Regions from separate parts of the Peribacillus sp. NPDC006672 genome, predicted to be linked through region 2. Evidence: riboswitches for the same ligand, from Rfam matches in the RefSeq annotation. Region 2 holds a riboswitch; the other holds the start of a gene.
The links. A riboswitch is a leader RNA that binds a small molecule or an ion and turns the genes downstream of it on or off. The one in region 2 is predicted to bind S-adenosylmethionine.

Region 1: linked by a shared signal. The riboswitch ahead of ACQKKK_RS07530 (methionine ABC transporter ATP-binding protein) and the one ahead of ACQKKK_RS10530 (YezD family protein) in region 2 are both predicted to bind S-adenosylmethionine.

The regions. Positions count from the first base shown of each region.
Region 1 covers NZ_JBNNOR010000003.1:342,709-347,392, forward strand. Annotated here, with positions in the region: gene ACQKKK_RS07525 (O-acetylhomoserine aminocarboxypropyltransferase/cysteine synthase family protein) at 19-1,329, shown strand; SAM riboswitch class I at 1,448-1,559, shown strand; gene ACQKKK_RS07530 (methionine ABC transporter ATP-binding protein) at 1,716-2,750, shown strand; gene ACQKKK_RS07535 (methionine ABC transporter permease) at 2,743-3,411, shown strand; gene ACQKKK_RS07540 (MetQ/NlpA family ABC transporter substrate-binding protein) at 3,427-4,266, shown strand; gene ACQKKK_RS07545 (hypothetical protein) at 4,340-4,570, shown strand.
Region 2 covers NZ_JBNNOR010000005.1:228,623-233,306, reverse strand. Annotated here, with positions in the region: gene ACQKKK_RS10550 (nitrite/sulfite reductase) at 1-391, opposite strand, end outside; gene cysC (adenylyl-sulfate kinase) at 408-1,007, opposite strand; gene sat (sulfate adenylyltransferase) at 1,051-2,199, opposite strand; gene ACQKKK_RS10535 (phosphoadenylyl-sulfate reductase) at 2,230-2,934, opposite strand; gene ACQKKK_RS10530 (YezD family protein) at 3,122-3,238, opposite strand; SAM riboswitch class I at 3,437-3,543, opposite strand; gene ssuE (NADPH-dependent FMN reductase) at 3,819-4,352, opposite strand; gene ACQKKK_RS10520 (TetR/AcrR family transcriptional regulator) at 4,575-4,684, opposite strand, start outside.

The DNA of each region.
Region 1 (4,684 bases), on a different contig from region 2:
AGAAAAAGGTGAAATCGTATGTCTGAGAAAAAGTTGCGTTTCGAAACATTGAGTGTTCATGGCGGTCTGCAAGCTGATGAAACAGGTGCCCGCGCAGTTCCTATCTACCAAAGCAATGCATACTTGTTCAAAGACACCGACCATGCAGCGAATTTATTTGGTTTAAAGGAGAATGGTTATATATATACACGACTCCATAATCCCACGGTCAGTGTTTTTGAGGAAAGAATGGCCTTATTGGAAGGCGGTATCGGCGGTTTGGCAACTGCAAGCGGAATGGCAGCCATCTCACTGTCAATCCTGAATATTGCCGGTGCAGGGGATGAAATTGTTTCAGCCTCTACATTATATGGCGGCACGTATAATCTTTTTGAAAACACTCTTCCTAAATATGGGATTAAGGTGAAGTTCGTTTCTCCTGATGACCCAGAAAATTTTAAAAGGGCGATTACGCCAAGAACAAAAGCCATATTTGCTGAAACAATCGGAAATCCAAGTTTGAGGGTCCTTGATATAAAAGCAGTAGCAGACATCGCCCACGAAGCCGGGATACCTTTAATCATCGATAATACCTTCGCTACACCGTATCTATGCCGACCAATTGATTTTGGGGCGGATATTGTCATCCATTCCGCTACAAAATGGATTTTGGGGAATGGAACGACGTTAGGCGGTGTCATAGTGGATGGAGGGAAGTTCGACTGGAACTCACCAAACTACCCTGGCTTTACGGAGCCTGACCCAAGCTACGACGGTCTGGTATACGCCGAGGCAGTTGGACCTGCTGCTTTTATAACGAAAGCCCGAGTGCAGTTGCTTCGTGATTTAGGTCCTGCCCTAAGTGCCCAAAGTGCATTCCAGTTTACGCTTGGACTTGAAACGCTGCATGTAAGAATGAAAGAGCATCTTTCGAACACTAAGTCTGTCATTCAATATTTGGAAAATCACCCTGCCGTGACTTGGGTTTCACATCCTGGTAAGGAGGATCATCCCGATAAAGCCCTTGCGGATAAATACTTGCCAAAGGGAGCAGGATCTGTTGTGACTTTTGGGATACAGGGTGACCGCGAAGCCGGGGCAAAACTTATCAATTCGGTGGAATTATGGTCCCATGTAGCTAATGTAGGGGATGCTAAGAGTTTAATCATCCATCCTGCCAGTACGACCCACCAACAATTGAATGATGCAGGTCTGGCGAAAGCGGGAGTGAGTGCTGATCAGGTCCGGTTATCCATCGGGATTGAAAATGCAGAGGATTTAATAGAAGATTTAGAGCAGGCAATTGAAAAAGCGACGAATATCGTCTCCCTGACGTCTAAAACGGTTTAAGCGAAAAGTCCAGTTCATTCTTTTGCTAGAAATAATATACATTGCGCTCCTTTTTTATCTATGATAAAATTTCACCATACTAAAGAACTTAATGTTGTACAAATATTCTATATATTAGCTCTTATCAAGAGAGGTGGAGGGATGTGCCCGATGAAACCCGGCAACCGACAAGGAGATTCCTTGGAAAGGTGCCAATTCACACAAAGTTTAATTACTTTGGAAGATGAGAGGAAGGCCAGCTTCTTCACCTGCCTTTCTGCTCATGCAGAAAGGTTTTTTCTGTTTCATTTGGAAAAACATTCCTGCGGGCGGAAAAAAAACTGACAAATAATATAGAGAAATCAACTAAGTTCATAGGTTTCATTGGATAAAAGAGGTGAGTATTAATGATTACATTGACGAAAGTAAGTAAGCTTTTCCGAACAGGAAAAGGAAACGGTGAGACTATTAAGGCAGTAAATAATGTGAATGTTGAAATAAATAAAGGCGAGATTTTCGGTATTATTGGTTACAGTGGGGCTGGGAAAAGTACTTTGATCAGAATGCTCAATGGTTTGGAAACACCTACAGAGGGATCCGTTGTGGTGGCTGGGAAGGAAGTTTCAAAAATTAAAGGGGCTCAGCTCCGTAAGGCACGTCAAGAAATCAGCATGGTTTTCCAACATTTCAATCTATTATGGTCCAGGACCGTTCAGGAAAATATATCCTTCCCGTTGGAAATTGCAGGCGTTTCAAAATTTGAACGCATCAAGCGTGTGAACGAATTGATCAAGCTAGTCGGACTGGAAGGCAGAGAAAAGGCATATCCTTCGCAATTAAGCGGAGGGCAAAAGCAAAGGGTGGGAATAGCCAGGGCCCTAGCAAATGATCCTAAGGTCCTGCTTTGTGATGAAGCGACTTCTGCCTTAGATCCACAGACTACCGATTCCATACTCGAATTGCTTGTTGACATCAATCAGCGTCTGGGGTTGACGATTGTCCTGATAACACATGAAATGCATGTAATACGTAAAATCTGTCATCGTGTGGCCGTGATGGAAAGCGGGCAAGTCGTTGAACAGGGACCTGTCCTTGATGTATTCAAGAATCCTAAAGAACAAATGACGAAGCGTTTCGTGCAACAGGTAACGGAACCAGAAGAAACAAAAGAAACGATGGACCATTTGCTTGAACGCTTTCCTGCAGGTAAAGTGATTCAATTGACTTTTGTAGGTGATCGTGCAGAAAGCCCGTTGATCACTAAGCTCGTACGTAACTTCGAGTTGGATGTCAATATCGTTCAAGGTAAAATATCCCAAACAAGAAGCGGTTCATATGGAACGTTGTTTATCCACCTTGATGGCAATGAGGATGAAATGCTCCGCGCAATAGAATTCATAAAAGCACAGCAGGTAGGCGTGGAGGTGATTACTCATGCTTGAAGAATTATTGCCGAATGTAGATTGGGAAGCCATTTTAGAAGCAACGAAAGAAACGCTTTATATGACAAGCATCTCTGTAGTCGCTACCTTTTTTATAGGCATACTATTAGGGTTGATCCTGTTCTTGACAGGGAAAGGTAATATATGGGAAAACAAGGCGGTCAATGCGGTCATTGGTGCTGTCGTAAATATATTCCGTTCCATTCCATTTCTTATTTTAATTGTGTTACTCATACCTTTTACAAAAATGCTTGTCGGTTCTATGATTGGTGAGAATGCAGCATTACCAGCACTTATTATCGGGGCGGCGCCATTTTATGCGCGTATGGTTGAAATTGGCCTCCGTGAGATCGACAAGGGTGTAATTGAAGCGGCTAAATCCATGGGGGCTAAAACGAGTACGATCATTTGGAAGGTCCTTCTTCCAGAGTCGATGCCGGCCCTTATATCCGGGATTACGGTAACTTCGATTGCATTGGTCGGCTATACCGCAATGGCCGGGGTCATCGGCGCAGGCGGGCTTGGTAATCTAGCCTATCTAGACGGCTATCAAAGAAGCAACAATGACGTTACGTTAGTAGCGACTATCGTTATTTTAATTATCGTCTTCATTATTCAAATTATTGGAGATTTGATTACATCTAAATTAGACAAAAGATAAAGGGAGATGAATAGGATGAAAAAGTTTTTAGGATTTGCATTAGTCCTTGTTTTATCGATTGCTCTGGCAGCTTGTGGAGCAGATAAGGACAAAAGCGGCGGCAGCGATACAGAAAAGGAAACGAAGAAATTAGTTGTAGGAGCATCCAATGTTCCGCATGCTGAGATTCTTGAAAAAGCTAAACCTATTCTTAAAGAAAAAGGAATAGAGCTGAAAATTGAAAAATTCCAGGATTATGTTTTACCGAATAAGACTTTAAATGATAAGGAATTGGATGCTAACTATTTTCAACACCTACCTTTCTTAGAGTCGGCCATTAAAGAGAATGGATATGATTTCGTCAATGCGGGCGGAATTCACATCGAGCCTATCGGTCTATATTCACAAAAATATAAAAGCATCGATAAACTTCCGGAAGGGGCAACAATTATTATGAGCAGCTCGGTTGCTGACCACGGACGTGCGTTATCTCTGTTGGAAAAGAATGGCCTGATCAAATTGAAAGAGGGCGTCGATAAAACGACAGCAACAACAAAAGACATCGTTGAAAATAAGAAAAACCTTAAATTTGATGCTAATTATGAAGCAGCTTTACTTCCAAAGATTTATGAGAGTGGCGAAGGGGATGCAGTTCTGATCAACTCTAACTATGCAATCGACGCAGGCTTGAATCCATTGGAAGATTCGATTGCCATTGAAGATTCTGAATCACCATATGTGAACGTTATTGCTGTTAACAAAGGTGATGAAAATAAAGAAGAAATCAAAACGCTAGTAGAAGTATTGCATTCTAAAGAGATTCAAGATTTCATCCTTAAAGAATATAAAGGTGCAGTTGTACCGGTTGATAAATGATTCAAGAATGGCGGCCTGATATAATTCAGGTCGTTTTTCATGTTTAATCACGAAACTGAAGGGTAAAGAATTAATGAAGGAAATAAAATGGTTCACAAATTTGAAAGGATGGTTCACTATCAATACTCTTGATTTAAATGTAACAAGCGAAATGGAAAAGGCGATGCAGTCTTCACATGGGATTGGCTACAGTGAGTACAGTAGGAACTTAGACCTCCGTATCGAGGTTGAGAAGGAACGAGATAGGGAACATGTAAAGTGCAACAAAATGGTCCTTGATCTTCAACGCAAAATTCACGGCTAAGCATATAAAACATTTCTTTAAAAGATCGGTCTGTAGAGGTAAAATGTAAAGTGGTCCGGGAAATAAGGGTTTCCTTATTGGATAAACTTACATAATGCCCGGCAGTCCGATTTT
Region 2 (4,684 bases):
TCAGTCCAACCTGTTCTAAACGGTTTAAGATATCCGGGACTTGTTCAATGGTTAACCAGTGAAATTGAATAGCTTGACGGGTTGTAATATCATATACATCCCTCCCATAATCTTTAGCGATGTTAGCTAGGGTTATCTGTTGATCATAAGTGAGGATTCCTCCGGGAATAACGACACGCATCATCCAGTAACCAGCTTCTTTTGGCCGCTGCAGGTAAAGACCTGCCCACTTGAACATATCCCAATTCTCTTTAGGGATGGAATCAAAACCATTTGCTGCGTAATGTGGAATATCATCGAATATCTTCAATCCGTCTTTTTCCAGTTTCCAGATTTCCGTTTTATTTTTAGCGATTAGTGGATTTTCCGACCAAAATTTCTCATAAACCATAACATTTCCTCCTTGATTAGATCGCTTTCTTTGCTGTCAAATAGCCGATTACCTGTTCAACGCACTCTTCAATGCTGTATCGGTCGGATTCTAAAATGATTTCCGGTTGTTCTGGTTCTTCGTAAGGAGAGTCGATTCCGGTAAAATCTTTAATGATTCCTTTACGCGCCTTGTCATAAAGACCTTTTGGATCACGCACTTCGCACTCTTCGATCGGACACTTTATGTATACTTCAATAAACTCCCCTTCTTCGAGTAGATCACGTACAATCTGCCGATCTGCCCTGAATGGGGATATGAAGGCGGTCAATACGAACTGCCCGCTATCCACGAATAACTTGGAAACCTCACCAATCCGCCTAATATTCTCGGTTCGATCCTCTTCAGAAAAACCTAAATCTTTGTTTAAACCATGGCGGATATTATCACCATCCAAAACATAACTTCGAATATTCCGATTATATAACTCTTTTGCGACCGCGTTAGCAATCGTTGATTTTCCGGATCCCGAGAGCCCTGTAAACCATAGAACAGTGCTTTCATGCCCGTTTTGCTTCCGACGGAGCTCCTTGGTCAATGACGTTTCATGCCAAGTGACATTCGTACTTTTACTCATATTATAATCCCCCTCTTCATGTGATCCTTCAATTTGTGACCATTCAGTTAAAAACTTCATTCTTTTTCAGACCTTCGATCAATACCTCGATGACTTCTTTGCGGCTAAAGGTAGCTGGAGGAATTTCTCCATTACGCAACATTTCCCTTACCTTCGTTCCGGACAGGATGACATGGTCTTCCTTTCCATGCGGACAAGTTTTAGCTGAAGCCATATTGCCACATGCTTTACAGTAAAAACTATGTTCAAAGAATAATAGCGTGATCCCTAACTCATCTGCGTTAAAATTCCCAAAGATCTTTTGAGCATCATATGTACCATAATAATCGCCCACACCCGCATGATCACGTCCGACGATAAAATGGGTGCAACCATAATTTTTACGAACCATCGCATGGAAAATGGCTTCCCTTGGTCCTGCATAACGCATGGCAGCAGGGAAAACCGCAAGGGAGACACGATTCTTGGGATAATATTTTTCAAGCAGCACTTTATAGCTCTCCATTCGTACATCTGCCGGAATGTCATCGGATTTAGTGGCCCCTACAAGAGGGTTTAAGAATAAGCCATCGACAATCTCCAACGCTGTCTTTTGAATGTATTCATGCGCACGGTGAACCGGGTTCCTCGTTTGGAATCCGACAACCGTTTCCCAGCCTTTTTCAGCAAAAGCTTTCCTTGTCTCAACTGGGTCCAAATAATGAGCTTGAAATAGCGGACGCTCTATTCTCTTAATCAACTTTATTTCCCCGCCGACATATACATCGCCGCGGTTATATAAATTTTTCACTCCAGGATGCTTCTCATCATCAGTTTGATATACTAATGTCGCTTCCAATTGCTTATCTGGAGTGTAAATATCGGAAACGGATAGAACCCCATATGTTTCACCTTCATGAGTCAACGTTACTTCTTCACCTATAGTAAGGGTTTCTGCAGCTTCTTCAGTCAAAGGCAGCGTAATCGGGATGCTCCAAACATGGCCGCTGTTAAGCCTCATATCCTTGACAACTGCCTCATAGTCACTTTTCGTAAAGAATCCTTTAATCGGACTGTAGGCACCAGTGCCAATCAATTCAAGGTCACTTAATGCTATTTCATCAATTTCGATTGACTTTGTTATTTTACTAAAATCATATTTTGGTTCCCAAAGATCGATTAATGTTCCTCCGTGCGGTAGACTGATTGTCATGCTAATTTCCCCCTATGATTTCTATTTATTTTAAGATAAATGCAATCCGCATTCTGTTTTTTGCGCTCCTTGCCAACGCCCTGAGCGTAAGTCATCGGCATTGATGGCGGGTGCCGTACACGTTTTACAGCCAATGCTCGGATATCCATTATCATGCAGGATATTATATGGAAGTCCATTTTTGTGAGCATAACGCCAAACATCTTTCCATGTCCAATGAATGAGTGGACATATTTTAATCGATTTGAACTTATTATCCTTGTTGATATACTCGGTCAGAGCTCTTGTTTCGGATTGCTCCCTCCGCAGTCCCGAAAGCCAGGCTGTTGCATTTGAAAGCACATCAGTAAGCGGAATTATTTTTCGAATGTTACAACACTTATTGGAATCACTAAGCCATAATTCATCCCCATATTCCGCTGCTTGTTCCTCAAGCGTCAAGGCAGGTTTCTTCATTTCGATCGAAAGCTTTGGATATCGCTTTTTCACTTGATCGATCAGTTGGTAAGTTTCCTCGAAATGTACATCAGTATCCAGAAAAACAATTTTTGCCGAAGGGTTGACCTTCGCTAATAAATCCGTAAGCACAATTCCTTCAATACCAAAACTACAGGCATAAATGAGTTTGTTTCCATATTGTTCATTCGCCCATTGCAGAACTTCCAAAGCACCTTTTGTCTCACTATCTTCAGGAAATATAGGTAAATCCCCGGTGTTGAAATTTTCATAATTTATTAATGCAGCCAACTTTATTGCCCCCTCTAAGAACTTGCTCTATCTTTCACAGGTTAGAGTAACTGTGGATCAATACCCGTTGTATTCTTCTCGAGTTTATATAAGCTTAGGAAAAAGAGACGAATCTAACCAATACTCTCTTTATATCAGTTAAACCCGCCTCTAGTTTTTCTAGTCAGCAGATACCTTATTTAATTCTTAGTTTTTCATTTCTTTCCATTTGAATGATTTTACCATCTTGAACAATAAGTGTAATGGATCCATATTTCATTGAATTAAGCATTTCTTGAAGTCGTTCAAATATTTCTACAAGCTGATTCTCTTTATCCAAACCTGTTCCCCCTTTAAGAAATTCCGTGAATATCTTATTTTCGACGCTGATTAATGAATTTCTTAAATTTATATAATTCCAAACAACCTTACATTGTTATGGTTTGCCAATGATTTTTTCGAAAAACAAAAATCTTTCCATAATAGAAAGATTCCAAGGTAAATATTCATTACCTTATCTTCCAAAATGATCAACATTTTGTTGGAGGTAGCACCTTGCATATCATGCAGGTTGCTGGACTTCAAAGGGCCAATTCCCTCCGTCACTCTGGATAAGTTTTATTATTTTAAATATTAACACATATTAAATCCTTGTCAATGGAGTTTTCTTATAAAATAACTTGGTTTAATATAATGGATGAACTGTTATTTTTATACACACTATTCCATTTATGATTTTATGTTCATTTAAATACGAAAATAGACTCGTTTTTTTAGATAAAGTCTCCAAAAAAATGAGCCTATTTTCATTAATTAGCCTATTATTGACGTCTAGCATTATTTAAAAAAATAATTATTCGAATTCCAGTCCTTTTGTTGAAGTCGCTGCAGTCTTAATTTCTTAATTGAATCGCTTCTACAAATTCCTGAACCTGACTTTGAACTCGATCAACTAAATTCAAATCATTTATCGGGTTTTCTGAATTCTGTTTATCTATTTCCTTATCCACAAAATATATGCCCTGCAACGGCTCGCCTTTCAATATTGAAATTAATGGTTTAAGCGCATAGTCAATCGCCAGTAAATGCCTGTTACTTCCGCCAATCATAATTGGCAGTACTGGCTTTCCCTTAAAAGCCCCTTCTGGCAGCAAATCAATCAAGGCTTTCAATACACCTGTATATGAGGCCTTATATACTGGTGAACCAATAATAATTCCTCTAGCTTCTTGAATTTTTTCTGAAAGCTTTAAAATATCTTCGCTATTATACCTCCCCTCGAATAAATCATCTGCTGAGAAATCCGTAATTGAGTAATAAGTTGTGGTAAATCCTTCGTTTTCAACTAAAGATTGAATATGTTTTAGTGATATGTCCGTTCTTGATGGAACCGCTGGACTTCCTGATAAAATTACGATTTCGCTCATTATAAATCCCCTCCATGTAACATGATTTCCAGATAAGATCCTCATAATGTCATATCATGCAGTATGCATTTATCGTAATAGTCTGAAAAATATAAGTCAAATCTTACACTCGGTTTATTTAATTCACAAATTGACTTCGTCAACAAGAATGATCGCTTCCCATTAAAAATAAAACGGTCATATTTACGGCTTGATGTTCATGCCTTTAATATGACCGTTACATTATGTATGATTTTTTTTTCCATGTATACCATAAACCAAAAGTTGAGCAATGCTCTTAATTCGCTCAGCAGTAAAATATGGTTCCTTTTTCTGTTGATGAATCTCATAAT